Parafrankia irregularis: one gene and its partner. The protein of the gene in region 1 interacts with the protein of each later gene in a pairwise test. Links are inferred from orthologs where the notes say so. Each region holds a gene or a part of one and is shown in the gene's direction. Other genes may lie near its edges. The genes, in order: AWX74_RS25900 and ligA.

Region 1 (10,371 bases):
GTGGCGGACCGGGCCGAACGAGACCAGCCCGCTGCCGCCGCCGGCCGACTCGCCCACGGCTGCGGCGAGTTCGTCCCGGGCGCGGCGCAGGACCTGGTGCTGGCCGACCGCTGCCGCTGCCCGGGCCAGGACGCACCACAGCGCCTCCTGCAGGTGGTCGTGGGGTGGGCGCGGGGCAGCAGCGAGGGCGTTACGGGCCTGGTCGTGAGCGCCTTGAGCCGCCAGCAGGAGCGGGCTCAGCCACGGTCCGTAGGGGCCGACGTCCACGGCGGCAAGCTGACCAGGAGCGGGCAGGCCGTCGCCTCGCAGCACGGGGACGAGCGCGACCAGGGCGTCGGCACCGGCGGCGAGACCGGGCATCCCGCTGGTCGCGGTGGCCGCGAGGGCGCGGTCGTAGAGCGGTCGAGCCCGGTCCCAGCCGTGCTCCTCGCAGGTTCGCAGGGCGTGGAACCAGGCGGTGAAGACAGCGGCCAGCGGGCGTTCGTGCCGGTGCGCGAGACGGTCCACCGCGTCGGCCTCGGCGCCGGCGGCGTCCAGGTCACCGAGCGCGGTCAGGGCCTGGAAGCGGACGATCCGGCCGAGGATCTCGTGGCTCGGCAGGCCGTGGTCGACGGCCAGACCGGTCAGTTCGACGCCGATGGCGGCACGCCGGGCGGCCCCGCCGCACGGGCCGAACGCCTGCATGAAGGCGCCATTGAGGGCGAAAGCCAGCACCGACGGGTCCCCCTGGGCCCGGGCCAGGCGGACCGCTTCGTCCGCGGCGCGCTCGGCGCGCAGCCGCCACGGCTCATCCGCCGGGGCCGCCCCGGCGAGCGGCGGCGGCCGGTCCGCGGCGGCATCGCCGCGGGACTCCACCGCCACGACCGACAGCAGCCGCGCACGCAGCACCGGCGGCCCCTCCGGGACACCAGCGGCGGCCCGGGCCGCCGCACGGACCAGCGCGCCCGCCGCGGCCGGGTCGTCCGCCCTGGTCCACACAGCAGGGACGTCGTAGGACGCGATCACGTGGGCCGCGAGCACCGGATCGCCGGTCGCCTCGGCCGCTTCGACCACGTCACCGCGCTGGGCACGCGCCTCCGCCAGCCCGGCCGCGCCGGTGACGGCGAGATCGCGTACCAGACCGGCCGCGGCATGTAGCCGGGCCCGCGAGCGCGCGGGTACCGACCGGTCCCAGGCGGCTGCCGTCCGGTCCCACACACTGTCGGCGATGCCGGCGCCCACGGTGGTCCGCGCCACGCCGGGGGCGGATCGGCCGGCGGTGATCCGAGCTTCGGCGCGGGCGAGCGCAGGGGACGGGCCTGCTCCCGCGGGCCGGACGACGAAACCGTGCGCACGGCGCAGGGCGGCCAGGGCATCGCCCGGACGGCCGGCGCGGTCCAGGGCGGTCGCCAGCAGCACCCACGCGTCCTCCCGCCCGGGATGGGCGGTGGCGTGGGCCTCCAGGTCGGGCAGTGCGTCGCGGGCGCGGCCCGTTGCCACGAGCGCGTCGGCGCGCTGCTCGACCGCTCGTAGACGCAGCTCCGTCAGCCTGGTGCGCTCGGCAACGCACCAGGATGCGTGCGGGAAGTCGGCGAGGGCGGGCCCCCGCCACAGGTCGAGTGCCTCGTCCCACAGCGCGGCGGCGGTCAGCGGCGCCGCCGCCTCGGCGCGGGCCGCGGCGTCCTCGAAGCAGCAGGCGTCGACGGCGTCGCGGTCCAGGCGCAGGACGTAGCCCGGCCCCTGCGTGGCCAGCAGTCGGGAGGCGGTGCGCGGCGGCCGGTCCGGTTCGAGCGCCCGGCGCAGCGCGGCGACGAACGTGCGCACCGCGGCGACCGCGCCGGCCGGGGGCGCACCGTCCCACAGGTCGGCGACCAGCCGGTCGATCGGGACCACCCGGTTGCGGGCGACCAGCAGCCGAGCCAGCACCTCCCGATGGCGGGGCGCGCCAAGTGCGACCGGTTCGCCGGCCGGCCTCCAGGCAGCCACCGGCCCCAGCAGTCCGAACCGCAGGTCCTCCACCGCAGGATCCTCCACCGGGCGGCCGGTCCGGCGCAGCCGTCGGGGTGCCGGCCGGCGGGGTGCCGGCCAGCGGGCCGCGCCTTCACTCATCGATCGCTCATTCGGGGCCCGCAGCATGGGCTCCGCCCCGGGCACCGGGCCGTCCCGGCCCCCGCCCACGAGTACCAGGAGCAGCCGGTGCACCCTCTGAGCATTCCCGGATTCGACGTCCACCGCGTGCGGGTCGACGACGGGGTCACCCTGGAGGCCGAGGTCGGCGGGTCGGGCCCGCCCGTCCTGCTGCTGCACGGCTTCCCGCAGACCCGGCTCATGTGGCGGCATGTGGCCGCCGACCTCGCCGCCGACCACACCGTCATCTGCCCCGACCTGCGTGGCTACGGAGCAAGCGACAAGCCCGCCGAGACCGGGCCCGAGATCTACGCCAAGCGGACCATGGCCCGGGACGTCGTCCGCCTGGCCACCGAGCTGGGACACGAGCGATTCACCCTGGCCGGCCACGATCGAGGCGCGCTGGTGGCGTTCAGGGCGGCTCTGGACCACCCGGAGGCGGTGGCCCGCGTGCTCCTCCTCGACGTCCTCGCGACCCTCGACATGTGGGACGCGATGCACGGCGTGTCCGCCGCGGTGGGCTTCCACCTCTATCTCATGGCCCAGGCGCCGGGCCTGCCCGAGACGATGATCCGGTCAAGTGCCGACGCGTTCTTCGGCTACTTCCTCGACGTCTGGGCGAACGACCCGGACGCCGTCCCGAACGCCGTCCGCCGCCACTACCTCGACTCCAGCGCTCGCGCCGTTTCCTCCATCGTCGCCGACTACCGGGCCTCCGCGCAGATCGACGTGGCCCATGACAGCGCCGACCGCGAGGCCGGGAACCGGCTCGCCATGCCGGTCTCCGTGCTCCAGCAGGACTGGGGCGCGGCCCTCGGCTACCACGCCGAAGGGCTGTGGCGGGCCTGGGCACCCGACCTGCGCCACCGCACGGTCAGCTGCGGGCACTTCATGGCCGAGGAGGACCCGGCCCTCGTCACCGCCGAGATCCGCGCCCTCGCCAGCCGCTGACCCGACCCTCGGGGAGTGCGGGCAGGCCCGCGGCCACGCGCCGTACGTCGGGCGCCGGCGGCCGCGGGCCCGAGGCCGGGGTTGGGTACGGGACCGGACCGGCTTACCCCTCGGCGGCCTGAGCCGCCGTGCCGTACCTGGCCTCCATCGTCCGGACCGCCTCGGTGACGACGCGTTCGTTGGTGGCGTCGTCGAGAGGCCAGCGGGGAAGCAGCATCCGGGGCCAGAAGACGTAGTTGGAGATCATGCCGAGGAACTGGGTGGCGGCCATGTCGGGGTCGTCCACAGCGATCGTCCCGGCGTCCCGTTCGGCCTCCAGGTAGCCGCGGACGGACTCGAAGTAGGGCATCTTGCCCCGGTTGAACTGGGTCTCCCCGAGCTCGGGGAAGCGGGGCAGCTCGGCGATGACGATGCGGAACAGGTCGGCCATGCCAGGGCGGGTGAGCAGATCCACATAGCGGCGGCCGATCGCGGTCAGACCTACCCGCAGATCGCCGGTCGGGGGCCGCACCTCGTCCTCGCCCGAGTCCCAGGAAGCCGTGACGATCGCGTCGAACAGGGCCGCCTTCGTCGGGAACTGCCTGAACAGGGTGGCCTTGGAGACCTCCGCCGCCTCCGCGATCTTCGCCAGCGAGGTCCGGTCATAGCCGGAGTCGAGGAACAGGCGGGTGGCCGCGGCCAGGATCGCGGCCCGCTTCTGCTCGGCGACGCGCTGGTGGTAGGCCGAGGGCTCGCTGGTCACGGCACCAGCCTAGACGAGAAGGCGAGCCACTTGACTCACCATCTGCCGCACCCTAGGTTCAGATGCGAGGCGAGTCACTCGTCTCACTACCTGAAAGGAGCACCCACCATGGGACGCTTCGACAACCACACCGTTCTCGTCACCGGAGGCACCGGCGGCCAGGGCTCCAGCCACCTGCGCGCCTACCACGCCGAAGGCGCAGGCGTCGTCATCGCCGACATCAACGACGGCGGTGGCCGGGCCCTCGCCGCCGAGCTCGGCGACCGCGCCCTGTTCGTCCACCTCGACGTCACCGACGAGGAATCGTGGAACGCCGCCATCGCTGCCACCGAACAGCACTTCGGCCCGCTGTCGATCCTGGTCAACAATGCCGGCGTGCAGAATCCGGCGGCTCCCGTCGAAGCCACCGACCGCCGCGTGTGGGACCGCGTCCTCGACATCAACCTCACCGGCACGTTCCTGGGCATCAAGGCGGCCGTTCCCTCCCTGCGCCGCAACGGCGGAGGTGTCATCGTCAACATCGCCTCCACATCCGGCATCGGCGGAACCGCCCACTACTCCCCGTATGTCGCCGGCAAGTGGGCTGTCCGCGGCCTCACCAGGACCGCCGCGCTGGAGCTCGGCCGCGACAACATCCGCGTCAACGCCATCCACCCCGGTGTCATAGCCACCCCGTTCATCACCGAGCCCGCCGCGGGGGCCGACGCTCCGATCTCGGACTTCTACTCCCCCGCGCCCTTCGCCATCCCCCGGCTCGGCCAGCCCGACGACATCACCCGTGCCCTGCTGTTCATCAGTTCCGACGAGGCGTCCTTCGCCACCGGCTCGGAGTTCGTCATCGACGGCGGCCTGCTGCTCGGCCCCGCCCTCAGGTACGAGGCCGCCTGACAGCGCACCCGCGACCGCCGGCGCCGGCCGCCGGCATCCCGCCTGCCCGCATCCCGGCCGCCCACGGGCCGGCCGACAGCGCCGCCGCCGGCGATCGCGGCGGCCCGGATAGGCTGGACGCCAGGAGTGATCCACGCCGTTCCCGCGCCCCGGTCCACGACCACCATCGCCACCGCCACCATCCCGGCGGGCCAGCGGCCATCCGTCGTCGGCCGGGGAGCGCGAGCGGACACGGGTCAACAGTGATCGATGTCTTGGGATGCGACCTGCGATGAACGAGCCCACCGAGAGCGACACCACCGCGGACGCCGCAGTCACCGCGGGCGGCGACGCCGACCTGCCCCACCGCTACGACTCGCGGCTCGCCGCGGAGATCGAACAGCGCTGGCAGCAGCGGTGGCTCAAGGACGGCACGTTCGAGTCGCCGAACCCGACCGGGCCGCTTTCCGCCGGCTTCGAGGCCGTCCAGGGCCGCGATCCGTTCTACGTGCTGGACATGTTCCCCTACCCGAGCGGGACGGGCCTGCATGTGGGGCACCCGCTCGGCTACATCGGTTCGGACGTCTTCGCCCGCTTCCTGCGGATGACCGGGCGCCACGTGCTGCACACCTTCGGCTATGACGCCTTCGGGCTGCCCGCCGAGCAGTACGCCATCAACACCGGCCAGCATCCGCGGGTGACGACCGAGGCGAACATCGCGAACATGCGGCGCCAGCTCTCCCGGCTGGGCCTGGGTCATGACACGCGCCGCGAGATCGCCACCACCGACACCACGTACTACCGCTGGACCCAGTGGGTCTTCCTCCAGATCTTCAACAGCTGGTACGACGACGAGGCCGGCCGGGCCCGGCCGATCAGCGAGCTGGTCGAGGAGTTCGAGAGCGGGCGCCGGTCGGCCGCCGGGGCGAGCGCCGGCGAGGCCAACCCCCGCCAGGCCGAGTGGTCCGAGCTGACGGCGAGCGAACGGCGTCGCGTCGTCGACGCCCACCGCCTCACCTACATCTCCGAGGAGCTGGTGAACTGGTGCCCGGGCCTGGGCACGGTGCTGGCCAACGAGGAGGTCACGCCCGAGGGGCGCAGCGACATCGGCAACTATCCGGTCTACCGGCGCCCGCTGCGTCAGTGGATGATGCGGATCACCGCCTATGCCGACCGGCTGATGTCGGATCTCGACCTGGTCGACTGGCCCGACTCCATCAAGCAGATGCAGCGCAACTGGATCGGGCCGAGTGACGGCGCCGCCGTCCGGTTCACCACGACGACCGGTGCCAGCGCCGGAACCGATGCCGGTGCCAGCGCCGGTGGCGATGCCGGCGCGCCGGTCGACATCGAGGTCTACACGACCCGTCCCGACACGCTGCCCGGTGCGAGCTTCCTGGTGCTGGCTCCGGAACACCCGCTCGTCGACGCGCTGATCGCCACCGACTGGCCGGCCGACACCCCGGCCAGCTGGCAGTTCGGGCAGGGCCGGCCCGCCGGCCCGCTCGAGGAGCACTGGACCCCACGGGCCGCCGTCGACGCCTACCGCGCTTTCGCCGCCCGGCGCAGCGACCGCCAGCGCGGCGGTGCGGAGATCGACCGCACCGGCGTGTTCACCGGGACGTACGTGACCAACCCGGTCGGCGGCGGTGTGATTCCCGTCTTCCTGGCCGACTACGTCCTGCTCGGCTACGGCACCGGGGCGATCATGGCGGTGCCGGCGCACGACGACCGGGACTTCTCCTTCGCCCGCGAGTTCGGCCTGCCGGTACAGGCCGTGCTGGAGCCGGATGAGGCCTGGCACTCCGAGCACGGCGTACCCGCGGGGGCACCCGCGTCCGCGTGGCCCGCGCCGTTCGCCGGTGAGGGCACGTATCTGCCCGGCCCGCCGAACCGCCCGGGCCTCGTCGGCCTGTCGAAGGCCGAGGCCATCAAGACCACGGTCGGCTGGCTGGAGGGCGCCGGTCGCGGCCGGGCCACCCGCTCCTACCGGCTGCGCGACTGGTTGTTCTCCCGCCAGCGGTACTGGGGCGAGCCGTTCCCGATCGTCTTCGACGACGAGGGGCTGCCGATCGCGGTTCCCGAGGACCAGCTGCCGGTCGAGCTGCCCGAGATGACCGACTTCCGGCCGCGTGCGATGGCCGACGACGACGAGAGCGAGCCCGTCCCGCCGCTGGCGAGAGCCACGGAGTGGACCACGGTCACCCTCGACCTCGGCGACGGCCCGCGCGAGTACCGGCGCGAGCTCAACACCATGCCGCAGTGGGCCGGCTCCTGCTGGTACTACCTGCGCTACCTCGACCCGACGAACTCCGAGCGGTTCGTGGATCCGACCGTCGAACGCTACTGGATGCACTCCGAGCGCGGGCCCGCCGGCGACGGCGGCGTCGACCTGTACGTGGGTGGCGTCGAGCATGCCGTTCTGCACCTGCTCTACGCCCGCTTCTGGCACAAGGTGCTGTACGACCTGGGCCTGGTCTCGACCCGGGAGCCGTTCAAGCGCCTCTACAACCAGGGCTACATCCAGGCCGACGCGTTCACCGACGAGCGCGGGATGTACGTCGCCGCCGCCGAGGTCGTCCGCGGCGCGGACGGGACCTTCACCCACGACGGGGCCCCGGTGAACCGGCGCTCCGGCAAGATGGGCAAGAGCCTCAAGAACAGCGTCAGCCCCGACGAGATGTACGACAGCTACGGTGCGGACACGCTGCGCGTCTACGAGATGGCGATGGGGCCGCTGGACGCGCACCGCCCGTGGCGCACCGACGACATCGTCGGCTCGTACCGGTTCCTGCAGCGGCTCTGGCGCAACATCATCGACGAGGAGTCCGGCGAGCCGCGGGTGCGTGACACCGGGCTTGGCGACATCGAGTCGGGCGACGAGGTCACCCGGGCGCTGCACCGGACGATCCTGGCCGTTCGGACGGACTACGCCGAACTGCGTTTCAACACCGCGGTCGCCCGGCTGATCGAGCTGACCAACCTGGCCAGCAAGCACTTCGGCGCCGGGCTCGCCGGGCCGCCGCGGGAGCTGGCCGAGGCCATGGTGCTGATGGTGGCGCCGCTGGCACCGCACCTCGCCGAGGAGCTGTGGACGCGACTGGGGCACGCCGGCTCGGTCTCGACCGTCCCCTTCCCCGAGGGGGACGAGTCGCTGGCCGCGGCCTCGACGGTCCGCCTGCCGGTGCAGGTCAATGGCAAGGTGCGGTTCACGATCGATGTCGCGCCCGACGCGGACGAGGCCGCGGTGCGCCAGGCACTGGAGGCACACGAGGACTACCCCCGCTACACGGCCGGCAAGACCGTCAAGCGCCTCATCGTGGTCCCCGGCCGGATCGTCAACATCGCCCTGGGCTGACGGCACAGCCAGCCTGGCGGAACAGCCAGCCTGGCGGAACAGCCAGCCTGGCGGAACAGCCAGCCTGGCGGAACAGCCAGCCTGGCGCACAACAGGTAACGGCGTCGCGGGCGGATCAGGCCCGAAATGCCCGCGACGACCGAGCCGTCGCCCTGGGACGATGGCGGGGTGCTGCCGAGCGTTCTGATGATCCGGCCGGGGTTCGCGATCCCGGCCGGCGAGCTCACGTGGCGCTACTCGCGATCCGCGGGGCCGGGTGGGCAGTCGGTGAACACCTCGGACAGCCGCGTCGAGCTTTCGTTCGATCTTGCCCGCGCGCCATCCGTGCCCGAGCGGATGCGAGCCAGGGCGCTGGCGCGGCTGGAGGGTCGCCTGGTCGGTGGGGTTCTGACCCTGGCCGCGTCCGAGCATCGCTCGCAGCTACGGAACCGGGAGGCCGCGGCGGCACGGCTGGCCGACGTCCTGCGGGAGGCCACGGCACCTCCACCGCGGCCACGGCGGCCGACCAGCCCCACCCGTGGTTCGGTCGAGCGGCGGCTGGCCGGCAAGAAGCGCCGCAGCGAGATCAAAAAGGATCGAGGCGGGGGCCGCCGCGGGCCAGATGAGTGATCAGGCCCGGGAACCGAGCGGGAAAGGGGTGGCCGGCGGGGGTGCGTGAGTGTCGCACGGGCTCGGCCTCCGGCACGGGGGGGCTCCCCGACGTTCGTCCGACCATCCGACCAGCCGACCACGATTTTCTCATGGCCGCGCGTGCCCGAAGCCGCCCTCTCGCTGTCGCACCATGGCGCCGATCAAGATCGGTAGTCCGTCGTACGGGTGGCGTTCGTACGCCAGGAACGTGACTGGCGTCCTGAGCGCGGTGGCCCGGCAGGGCGAGTCCGAAGCGTGAAGGATGTTGGCCGTTCCGACAACCAAAATCCCTCACGCTTGCGGATTGCCAGGTGACCCCGCACCCCTTTTGCCCCTCTTGAGGCGAATTGCTGGCGTTACGCGGCGGCGCGGGATCCGACAGCAACGGCAGCCCGAAGCTCGGGATCTCGCCACACGCTCCCGGCCGTCGTGCCGGCGGCGGGGCGGGCTCGGCTCAGACCGAGCCGGTTCCCGTATCCTCCGCTGTTCCCTGTCTGCCGCGCTGGCGAGGAAGCTTCTCCTTGGCTCCCTTCGCCCCCTTGGCCGGCGCAGCCGCGCTCGCACTCGCAGCCGCGGCGCCCTCGGCGCCGCGCTCGGCGGTGGCCAGAGCGCCCGCCGCCGGGTCACCGACCGCCTCGCCGCGGTTCGTCAGATCCCCGCGCGGCCGGCCGAACTCGCCGTTCTCCACGTTCGCCCGCATCCTGCGCAGGCTCTTCGAGAGGAGCACGAAGAGCCCGGCTGACGCGAGGATCAGCACGAAGACCACGAGGGCGCCGCTGGTGCCCGTGCCTATCTCGGCGGCGAGCCGCACCCCGCCGGACGTGTCATCCACTGACCAGCACCTCCTGTAGTCAAGAGTCTTTCAGCTGACGGTCCGCGGCCAGCGATGCCGCGGTGCCGCGGTGCCGCGACAACAGCCGAAAGGCTCTCAGCGGATTCCGTTGAACAGATCGTCTTCGGGTAGTACGCCCACCTCGATCAGGGACCGGGCGAGCTGGTAGTCCTCGGTGGGCCAGGCGTCGCGCTGCAGGGTGAGCGGTACCCGGAACCACGGCCCGTCCGGGTCGACCTGGGTCGCATGCGCGAGCAGGGCGCGGTCCCGGACCTCGAACCAGTCCTCGCAGCGAACCCGAGTGGTCAACCGGCCGGTGTCCTCCGCCCGGTCGATCCATTCGTCCAGCCGCTTCCCATAGGGCGACTCCAGGCCCGCGGCGCGCATCCCCTCGTGCAGGGCGAGGATGCGGTCCTTGTGGAAGGTCAGGTGGTAATAGAGCTTCAGCGGCTGCCACGGCGCAAGGCCCAGCTCGAGGCCCACCTCGGGATAGCGGGAGGGGTCACCGGCGGCCTCGAACGCCTCCACGCTGATCTGGTGGGTCATGATGTGATCCGGATGCGGGTAGCCGCCGTTCTCGTCGTAGGTCGTGACGACCTGCGGGCGGAACTGGCGGATCAGGCGCACCAGCGGGCGGGCGGCGTCCGCCAGGGGCTGCGTGGCGAAGGTCCCCTCGGGCAGTGGCGGCAGCGGGTCACCTTCGGGCAGCCCCGAGTCGATGAACCCCAGCCACTCCTGCTGCACTCCGAGTATCTTCCGTGCCCGTTCCATCTCCTCACGCCGGACCTCTGGCATCCGCGCGAGGACCTCGGGCGAATCCATTGCCGGATTGAGGATGCTGCCCGCCTCACCGCCGGTACACGTGACCACCAGCACCTCGACGCC
Region 2 (9,749 bases), on another replicon or contig:
GCACCCCGAGGCGCTGCGTGCGGCCGTGCAGGCCGATCCGTCGTCCGTCGCGCTGATCTCGGTCATGTGGGCGAACAGCGAGGTGGGCACGATCCAGCCGGTCGCGGAGCTGGCGAGTATCGCGCACAACTACGGCATTCCGTTCCATACCGACGCGGTGCAGGCATTCGGCCAGGTGGAGACGTCCTTCGCCGCGAGCGCGGCGGACGCACTCACGATCAGCGCGCACAAGATCGGCGGCCCGGTCGGAGTCGGGGCGCTGCTCCTGCGGCGAGGCCTCGAGCTTGAGCCGCACCTGCACGGCGGTGGCCAGGAGCGCGACGTCCGTTCCGGCACCCTCAACACGCCCGGTGTCGCTGCCTTCGCGGCGGCCGCGCGCGTCGCCACAGCAGAGCTGCCCGCGGAGCGGCTCAGGCTTACCGACCTGCGCGATGACCTGGTGCGTCGGGTCCTCGCGCAGGTTCCCGGGGCCGTCCTCAACGGCGCGCCCTCCGGCGCCGGCCGGCTGCCCGGCAACGCCCATCTGACCTTTCCCGGCTGTGAGGGCGACTCGCTGCTCATGCTGCTCGACGCGCACGGAGTGGAATGCTCGACCGGTTCCGCCTGCTCGGCGGGAATCGCGCGGCCCTCTCATGTGCTGTTGGCTATGGGTGTCGAAGAGGCGCACGCTCGGGGTTCGCTGCGTTTCTCGCTCGGGCACGGTTCGGTCGCCGCGGACGTCGACGCGCTGGTCGCGGTGATCGGGCAGGTGGTCGAACGGGCGGGCCGGGCTGGTGAGCTCGCGGGCCTGATCTCGCGGGCCTGATCCCGGGCGGATCTGGTCCCGGGCGGATCTGGTCGTGCGGGTCTGGCCTCGCGGATCCTGACAGCGGGTCGGAACAGCTGGTCGGAGGGCCGTCTGGCCGGACGGGAGAGCGGGAGAGCGGGAGATGGGATCGTGAGCGGGATGAAGGTGCTCGCGGCAATGTCGGGTGGCGTCGATTCGGCGGTCGCCGCGGCCAGGGCCGTGGACGCCGGTCATGATGTGACCGGCGTCCATCTCGCCCTGTCCCGGTCGCCGGCCTCCGACCGGGTCGGTTCTCGAGGCTGCTGCACTCTGGAGGACGCGCGGGACGCCCGTCGTGCCGCCGACGTGCTCGGTATCCCCTTCTACGTGTGGGATCTCGCGGACCGCTTCGAGGCGGAGGTCATCGACCAGTTCGTCGCCGACTACGCCGCCGGACGAACCCCTAACCCATGTGTTCAGTGCAATGAGCGCATCAAGTTCTCCGCCGTCCTGGACAAGGCGCTCGCGCTCGGGTTCGACGCCGTGGTCACCGGGCATCACGCGCGACTCGACCCGGACGGCACCCTGCGCCGCTCGGTGGACCTGGCCAAGGACCAGTCCTACGTGCTCGGCACGCTGCGCCCCGACCAGCTCGCCGCGGCTCGGTTCCCGCTCGGCGACTCGACGAAGGCCCAGGTCCGTGAGGAGGCGGCGCGCCGTGGGCTGGGCGTCGCCGACAAGCCGGACAGCCACGACATCTGCTTCGTCGCCGCCGGGGACACCGGGGCCTGGCTCCGTGACCGGCTGGGGCCGCGGCCCGGCCCCATCGTCGACTCCGAGACCGGCGAGACCCTGGGCGAGCACGACGGCGCCTACGCCTTCACGGTGGGGCAGCGCCGGGGCCTGCGGCTGGGCCACCCCGCGCCGGACGGCCGTCCACGCTACGTGCTCGAGGTGTCCCCGGTGACGTCCACGGTGACCGTCGGGCCGGCGCGGGCGCTGGACATGCGCAGCCTGGTCGCGGAGCGGATCGTCTGGCCGCACGAGGGCCCGGTGTCATGCGTGGCGCAGGTGCGGGCACACGGTGGTGTGGTCCCCGCGGTGGTCCGTGCCCGTGGCGAGGAGCTTGACGTGCAGCTGGTGGAGCCTGTGCGTGGGACGGCGGCCGGTCAGGCCGTGGTGTTCTACGACGGCGACCGTGTGCTCGGCGGCGGCCGCATCCGCTCGCTGGCCGCCTGACATCCTTTTCCGGATCCGGTCCCTGACGGCGGAAGCCATGTCGGGGCGCCCGCGACGTGGGCCAGCCCGGGACCGGCCCGATGCGATGGCATCGGCACGGCACCAGGCACGAGGGCACCAGGCGACGGCACCGGCGACGGCACCCGGCCGGCCGCGGGCGTGTGATGCGTCTGAGACCCGGGATGCGTCCGGAGACTGTTCCGGAGATTGAGGAGTCGATGTGGCGATGATGTGGTCCGCGACGGAGCGCGAGCCTGGGCCGCCGGAGGAGGGGGACAGCGCGTCGCCGGCTGGCCAGGCCCCTGCCGCGCCCGAAGGCCTGCCGTGGTCGGCGGGGTGCGCGTCGGGTGTCGGGTCACTGCCCGACCTCGACCCGGTCGAAGCGGCGCGCTACGTGCTGGGGGAGGTCCCGGACCTGCCCTTCCTGCCGGAGCTGCCCGCCCGCGGAGTGGGTGCGGACATGATCGGCCGGACCTGCGCGGTGCTGGCGGATCTGCCGGTTGATCTGCAGCCATCCGGTTGGCGGCTGGTGCCGCGCCCGGGGCTCGACCTCCGCCGGGCCCGCGACCTGCTTGAACGGGACCTCGACGCGTTCACCGAGGCGGCCGCCGGCTACACCGGCCCGATCAAGGTGGCCGTCGGTGGTCCCTGGACGTTGGCGAGCACGGTGGAGCTGCCACGCGGGCACAAGGCGCTCGTGGACGCCGGAGCCACCCGTGATCTCGCGGAGGGCCTCGCGGAGGGGCTCAGCAGCCACCTGACCGACCTCGCTCGCCGGGTGCCGGGAGCCCGCCTGGTGGTTCAGCTGGACGAGCCGGCGCTGCCGGCGGTGCTCGCCGGACGCATCCGCACACCCAGTGGCTTCTCGGTGCTGCGCGCGGTCGAGGAAGGGCCGGCGACGGAGCGGCTGGCGGCCGTCCTGACCACGGCGACCGCGGTCGGGGCGGTGATCGCGGCCGGCGTGCACTGCTGTGCGCGGGACGTCCCGATCGGACTGCTGCGCCAGGCCGGGGCCCGCTTCGTCGGCCTGGACGCGACGCTGCTCACCCGGGACCAGGACGACGCCGTCGGCGAGGCGGTCGAGGCGGGGATGGGGCTGATGCTCGGCCTGGTACCGACCTCCGCCGGAGTCGGCCAGGATCTGTCGGACCCTCGTCGTACCGTCGCGGTGGCGGTCGACCTGTGGCGTCGGCTGGGTTTCCGTCCGGAGCTGCTGGGAGAGGTGGTCGCGGTGACACCAACGTGTGGTCTGGCTCATGCCACGGTGGCCGATGCGCGTGCCGTGCTGCGGCACTGCCGTCTGGCGGCGCGTGTCCTGGTGGAATCACCGCAGTGATTTCCACACTGTGAGCCTTTTCCATCTCACGCTCGTCGGGCGTGTCGCGGCAGGTCGGAGCCGACGGTGGAAAAGGCTCAGTGACATCCGGCCGGTGAGTTCCGCTGCAGCTGTGGCGTGGGGAGTTCGGTGAGCATGGCGGAGGAAGGCGTCGAGCCGATGGCCGACAACCAGGCGGTGGCGGTGCCCGCGGTGGCGCCGGTGCCTGTAGCGGGGGAGGCCGAGGCGCCTGACACGGCTGTGCGCGCGCGTGCTGCGGAGCTGGCCCGTGATCTGGAGGAACATGCCCACCGCTACTACGTGCTCGACGCGCCGACCATCGCCGACGCCGAGTACGACGCGCTTCTGCGTGAGCTTGACCAGATCGAGCAGCAGTACCCGGAGCTGCGAACCGCGGACTCGCCGACACAGAAGGTAGCCGGCTCCTACTCGACGCTGTTCACGCCGGTCACCCACCTGGAACGGCTGCTGTCGCTGGACAACGTCTTCGACGAGGACGGGTTCCACGCCTGGGCCGCACGTGCCGCGCGGGAGCAGCCGGTGGAGGCCTGGCTGTGCGAGTTGAAGATCGACGGGCTCGCGGTCGACCTCGTCTACGAGGCCGGTGCTCTCGTGAGCGCGGCCACCCGCGGCGACGGCCGTACCGGTGAGGACATAACGCTGAACGTGCGCAGCCTGCGCAGCGTGCCGGCACGGCTGCGTGGTCCGGGCGTGCCGGAGCTGCTGGAGGTCCGTGGGGAGGTGTACTTCCCGACCGCGGGGTTCGCCGAGCTCAACGCGTCACTGGTCGAGGCGGGAAAGGCGCCCTTCGCCAACCCGCGAAACGCGGCTGCCGGGTCGCTGCGGCAGAAGGACCCCCGGGTCACGGCCAGCCGCCCGCTGGCCATGATCGTGCACGGGCTCGGCGCGAACCGGGGGTTCGAGATGGAGTCACAGTCGGCCGCCTACGAGCGGCTGGCTGAGCTGGGCCTGCCGGTCTCCACGCGCTATCAGGTGTGCGCGGGGGTCGATGAGGTACTCGCCTTCGTGCGGGCGTGGGGTGAGCAGCGGCACGACGTCGAGCACGAGATCGACGGCATCGTGATCAAGGTCGACGGTTTCGCCCAGCAGCGCCGGCTTGGCGCCACCTCGAAGGCGCCCCGCTGGGCGGTCGCGTTCAAGTACCCGCCCGAGGAGGTCACCACCCGGCTGCGGGACATCCAGGTCAACGTCGGCCGAACGGGTCGGGTGACACCGTTCGGGGTTCTCGAGCCGGTGAAGGTGGCGGGGTCGACGGTGGGTATGGCCACCCTGCACAACATCGACGAGGTGGGCCGCAAGGGAGTGCTCATCGGGGACATGGTCGTGCTCCGCAAGGCCGGCGACGTCATTCCGGAGATCGTCAGCCCGGTCGTCGACCTGCGGGATGGTTCGGAGCGTGCGTTCGTCATGCCCACGCACTGCCCGGAGTGCGGTACCGAGCTGGTCCGTCCGGAAGGCGAGGTGGACATCCGCTGCCCGAACACGGTGTCGTGTCCGGCGCAGCTGCGGGAGTCGGTTTTCCACCTGGCGTCGCGCGGTGCGCTCGATATCGACGGGCTGGGCTATGAGACCGCGACGGTGCTACTCGCCGAAGGGCGCATCCGTGACATAGGCGACATTTTTCATCTCGCCCCGGAGTCCTTCGAGGGTCTGCGTGGCTTTGCGAGCAAGAAGGTCGACCAGATTCTGCGCGGGATCGAGGCGGCTCGGGACCGGCCGCTGTGGCGGTTGCTCGTCGGGTTGTCGATCCGGCATGTGGGGCCGACCGCCGCCCGCGCGTTGGCCCGGGAGCTGCGCTCCCTCGACGCGATCGCCGCCGCGCCGGCCGAGCGGCTCGCCGTCGTCGACGGGGTCGGGCCGAAGATCGCCGAGGCGGTGGTCGACTGGTTCGCCGATCCCCGCCATCGCGATGTCGTGGCCCGTATCGCAGCCGGTGGGGCCCGTCTGGCGGATGAGGGCGCGGGAGAGGGCCCCGGGCTGCTGGACGGTGTCGTCGTCGTCATCACCGGAACACTGCAGGGGTGGAGCCGGGACACGGCTACCGAGGCGGTGCAGGCGCGCGGCGGAAAGGTCACCGGCTCGGTGAGCAAGAAGACCACTTTCGTGGTCGCCGGGGTGGATCCAGGTGCCTCGAAGTACCAGAAGGCGCTGAGTCTGCGGATTCCGTTGCTCGACGAGACGGGCTTCGCAGCGCTGCTCGGTGACGGAGCGGATGCGGCCAGGGCGCTTGCCGTGCACGAAGAGGGGGAGGGGTAGCCTTCGAATCCTGGCAGCGAAAGGTTCATCACGGTGAGCACTCATATGTTCTGTCATGTACCTGGCCGCGTGACGGGCCGCGCTTACGAGCATCTGCAACACGTCGACGGATCGGCTCCGGGCGGACCTGGGCTTTGCTGATGGGGGGCCCTCGGCCGAGCGACGGGCCGTCGGGGCTGTCCGAGGCGTCTGGGCTGTCCAGGCCACCCGCATCGTTGTCCGCCGTCTGGGCGGCTGTGGGCGGGGCGCTGGGATGCCTGTCCGCATTCGCGATCATCGCCGTCGCGGCCGGCCATGGCGGGTTCGACGATCTCGGGGTGGCCTTCGCGCTGCTCGCCGGGCTCACCGTCGCCGTCGGCCCGCAGCCGCACCCGTCGCTGATGCCGTCAGCATCGGCGCAGATCACCGGGCCACTGCCAGGGGCTGGGGCGGGGTCTGGGCTGCTGTCGGGGCTGGGGCCCGGCTCCGCGGCGACCCAGGTGGTGGGTGGCGGCGGCACGGACCTCACGGGCACCTTCCTTTTCGCGATTCTGCTCGGCTGGGGTGCGGCGCCGGCGCTGGCGGTTCACCTCGTCGTGGGTGTTCTGCTGGAGCTGCCACGACGGAGTTCGCTGGGGCTTGTGGTGGCCCGGGTGGGGCGTCGCGCGCTTGGGCTCGCCGCAGCCGGGGCCGTCGTGGCGGCGTTCGGTCTCGACCGCACCCTCGGTACCGCCGAGCTGCCGGCTGTCGCCCTCGCCGCGCTGGTGCTGTTCGTGATCGATGACCTGGCCGGCGCTCCAGTCGGGCCGCTTCGGTCGCGCGGGCCGCTTCGGTCGCGCGGGCCGGTTCGGCCTGCGCGGCCGAACCGGCTGGGCCGGCCGGGCAGGCCGGGCGCGCGTGCCGGCGGAGCTGCCCGTGGCTGGCGCAACGACATCCGCGGGGGCGGTAACCGTGGGAGCGGCAGCCGTGGGAGCGGCAGCCGTGGCGATGCATCGTTCCGTCTGCTGTACAACGAGCTGCATCGGCGACTGGCGGTCGCCGCGGCCCTGCTGTCCCTCGCGCCGTTGATCGTGATCGCCGCCGGGCGTGGTCCCTGGCTGGCGCTGCTGCTCCTGCCCGCGCTGCGGGTGGTGACGAGGGTCGGTGAGGGCGCGCGGCAGAAGGAGCATGAGGCCCGTCATGACGGGCTGACCGGCCTGCCGAACCGGACCGCGCTCGCCGAGCGTGCGGCGCTCAGCATCGCGGCGGCGGAACGGACCGGTACTCGTGTCGGGTTGCTGCTGCTCGACCTCGACCGGTTCAAGGAGGTCAACGACCGGCTCGGGCACGATGTCGGCGACCGTCTGCTGGTTGTCGCCGCGGCTCGTCTCGCCGCTGCCCTGCGCCCAGGGGACGTCGTCGCGAGGCTCGGTGGTGACGAGTTCGCGGTGCTGCTTCCGTGGCTTCCACCCGGCGCCGACGGTCGAACTGTCGCCACCGAGGTCGCCGGGCGGGTGCGCGGTGTCGTGCGCGCGCCGTACGAGATCGACGGTCAGTTCTGCGACATCGATGTGAGTGTCGGTGTGGCGCTCTACCCCGATCACGGCGCCGATCTGCCAGCGCTGTCGCAGTCCGCCGATATCGCGATGTACGCGGCGAAGGAGCATCGGCTGGGGGTCCAGGCCTACGGCCCGCGTGACGCCCGCCGGGCCCGGCTGCGTACGCGGACCACGGCGGAGCTGGGCTACGCCCTCGACCACGGGCAGCTCGAACTGCACTACCAGCCTCAGGCGGAGATCGTCGACGGAAGGGTGCGCCGAACCGAGGCGCTGCTGCGTTGGCGGCACCCGAGCCGCGGTCTGCTGCTGCCGGGAGTCTTCGTTCCGCTCGCCGAGTCCGCTGGTCTGATCCGTCCGATCACCTCCTGGGCGATGGACACGGCGCTGGCCCAGACCGCCCGGTGGCACGCGGCCGGGATCCCGGCCGCGGTCGCGCTGAACGTTTCCCCGCGTGATCTGCGAGACCCCGGTTTCGTCGGGTCCGTCGCGAGCGCGCTTGCCGCCAACAACCTGTCACCGGGCGCACTCACCTTCGAGGTGACCGAACGGGCGCTGACCGCCGACGGCGACGGGGCCGCCCGCGCGCTACGGGATCTGGTCGACCTCGGCGTGACCGTGAGCCTGGATGACTTCGGCACCGGACTGATCTCCCTGGACGCCCTGCGTCGGTTGCCGATCGGCGAGATCAAGATTGATCGGACGGTGATCGGGCGGCTGGGCGCCGACCCCCGAGACGCCGTCACGATGGGCCCGGCCGATGGGGAAACCGCGGCCTGGGAGGCAGCCACCAGGGAGGTCGCCTTCATTCGCGCCGTGGTGCGGATGGCGTCCGACCTCGGGATGCGCGTCGTGGCGGAAGGCGTCGAGACATCGACGGAGTGGTGCCAGCTCGCCGGTTTCGGCGCGGACGCCGCGCAGGGCTGGCATGTGGCGCCGGCACTGCCCGCGGCGTTGGTCACACGGTGGCTGGTCGAGCCCGGCCAGGCCCGCGAGCTTCTCACCGGACATCGTCCCGGTGAGGCCCGCCAGGTGGATTCCAGGCACGGCCAGTCACAGGACGCCGTGGTGAGCCTGAGCCGTGACGGCTGACGGGACTGCACCGGGTTCCGTCAGCTTCCAGCGGGCTGCGCGCCGAACCGGACGATCGCCTGCCGAGACGCTGCGATGTTCCAGGTCAGGCTGTCCGCCGAAGGCGTCGTTGACGGGCCGGGCGTCGTTGACGGGCCGGCGGACGGTCGCTCGTTAGCGCCGGGGGCCGTTGGTACGGGCGAGGCTGGCGGCGATGCCGGCCAGATGCGCCAGACGCGCGATCTCCGAGCCACGGAACGCCGGGCCGCCTGGTCTGCCGACGAGCAGGACCAGCTGGTCGTGGCCGACAGGCGCGGCGGCGAGCTCCATGCTGACCGCCTCCCAGCGGGCCGGGAACTCCCCATCGCTGGGTGCGATTCGCCTGGCCTTCTCCAACGGCAGCCACGGCAGGGAGATGCGGACCCGTTCCGGCACGCCCAGGTCGTCGCTGCCGAGGTTGGGAGCGCCCACCGACGCCTCGCGGACGCGGACGTCACCCGGCGCCAGGTGTTCGAGCAGCAGGGCCCAGTCGGCGTTGAAGACACCCGAGACCAGCTCGGTCAACACGGCCGCGGCTTCGGAGGGACGTTCCGTCAGCGCGTCGACGAGCTCCAGGTCGTCGCCGATACCGGCACCGTCGGCGAGGAAGGGGCGCAGGGCCTCGACGGTCACCCCGGGAACGGACTGCGCGGCCGTGAACACGCGGTCGGCCAGACCGCCGGGCGGCAGCAGCACGATCATGTCGTCGACCGCGCCGGCGGGTGTGTGCTCCACGACCGAGAGGCTCACGATGTCGATCCCCGCCGCGCCGAGGGCCGTCGCCACCGCGCCCAGCGCGCCAGGATGGTCGGGCAGAAGGAGCCGGAGCAGGTACGACATGCGGCTGAGCATGCGCAAGATGTGTGACGCTGTCATGGCGATCACGTCACGGGCAGATGTCGATGCAGGTCACCTGCCTGTTAGGAAACGGTTTTCGGGAACGGGTGATCGTGGGTGGCTGTGTGCGTCGCGCGGCGCGCCGGCTCCGCGACGCGGACCCGTACGATGAGTGCACGCTGACGCCGCGCTTCGCCAGGTACGCCGCTGCCCGCGCGGCGCGCGCCACGACCTAGCCGATGTAGGGCCTGTGCCCACCGCTCACGAGGGGTCCACCGGAATGGCGATCACCCGGGACGAGGTCGCGAACCTTGCCCGCCTTTCGCGGATGTCCCTGTCCTCCGCTGAGCTCGACGCGCTGGCACCGCAGCTGGAGGCGATTCTCGGCGCCGTGGCCAGGGTCGCCGAGGTGGCGGCGGCAGACATTCCGCCGACCTCGCACGCCGTACCGCTCACCAATGTCTTCCGCGCGGACGTGACTCGCCCGTCGCTGCCGGTCGCCGACGTCCTCGCCGGCGCGCCCGCCGCCGAGGAGGGCCGGTTCCGGGTGCCGCGCATTCTCGATCCGGAAGAGTGAAGGGCACCAGGCTGCACATGACCGACGTTTCAGGCATCTCGACGCCCGTGGAGTCCGCCCGGACGGACGACGTCGTCCGGCTGACGGCTGCCG

The links.
Region 2: the proteins of AWX74_RS25900 (region 1) and ligA interact in binary tests that used the Escherichia coli proteins (3 or more experiments, as listed by UniProt). The link is inferred for Parafrankia irregularis from one-to-one orthologs.

What each region holds. Positions count from the first base shown.
Region 1 is NZ_FAOZ01000021.1:70,725-81,095, forward strand. Bases 4,652-8,224 are described here. They hold AWX74_RS25900 (leucine--tRNA ligase), read left to right. Parts: upstream 4,652-4,958; coding sequence 4,959-8,024; downstream 8,025-8,224. Other genes in these bases: AWX74_RS25895 (glucose 1-dehydrogenase), read left to right, coding at 4,652-4,687; arfB (alternative ribosome rescue aminoacyl-tRNA hydrolase ArfB), read left to right, coding at 8,151-8,224. In the rest of the region: AWX74_RS25880 (BTAD domain-containing putative transcriptional regulator), read right to left, coding at 1-2,088; AWX74_RS25885 (alpha/beta fold hydrolase), read left to right, coding at 2,176-3,057; AWX74_RS25890 (TetR/AcrR family transcriptional regulator), read right to left, coding at 3,161-3,799; more of AWX74_RS25895, read left to right, coding at 3,908-4,651; more of arfB, read left to right, coding at 8,225-8,633; AWX74_RS25910 (hypothetical protein), read right to left, coding at 9,109-9,486; mycothiol conjugate amidase Mca, read right to left, coding at 9,583-10,371.
Region 2 is NZ_FAOZ01000005.1:496,202-505,950, reverse strand. What follows is about bases 3,097-6,047. They hold ligA (NAD-dependent DNA ligase LigA), read left to right. Parts: upstream 3,097-3,476; coding sequence 3,477-5,618; downstream 5,619-6,047. Other genes in these bases: AWX74_RS11185 (putative bifunctional diguanylate cyclase/phosphodiesterase), read left to right, coding at 5,759-6,047; AWX74_RS11195 (methionine synthase), read left to right, coding at 3,097-3,341. Also shown: AWX74_RS11205 (cysteine desulfurase family protein), read left to right, coding at 1-805; tRNA 2-thiouridine(34) synthase MnmA, read left to right, coding at 947-2,005; more of AWX74_RS11195, read left to right, coding at 2,232-3,096; more of AWX74_RS11185, read left to right, coding at 6,048-8,224; AWX74_RS11180 (ACT domain-containing protein), read right to left, coding at 8,378-9,094; Asp-tRNA(Asn)/Glu-tRNA(Gln) amidotransferase subunit GatC, read left to right, coding at 9,360-9,656; Asp-tRNA(Asn)/Glu-tRNA(Gln) amidotransferase subunit GatA, read left to right, coding at 9,674-9,749. UniProt on the Escherichia coli protein: DNA ligase that catalyzes the formation of phosphodiester linkages between 5'-phosphoryl and 3'-hydroxyl groups in double-stranded DNA using NAD as a coenzyme and as the energy source for the reaction.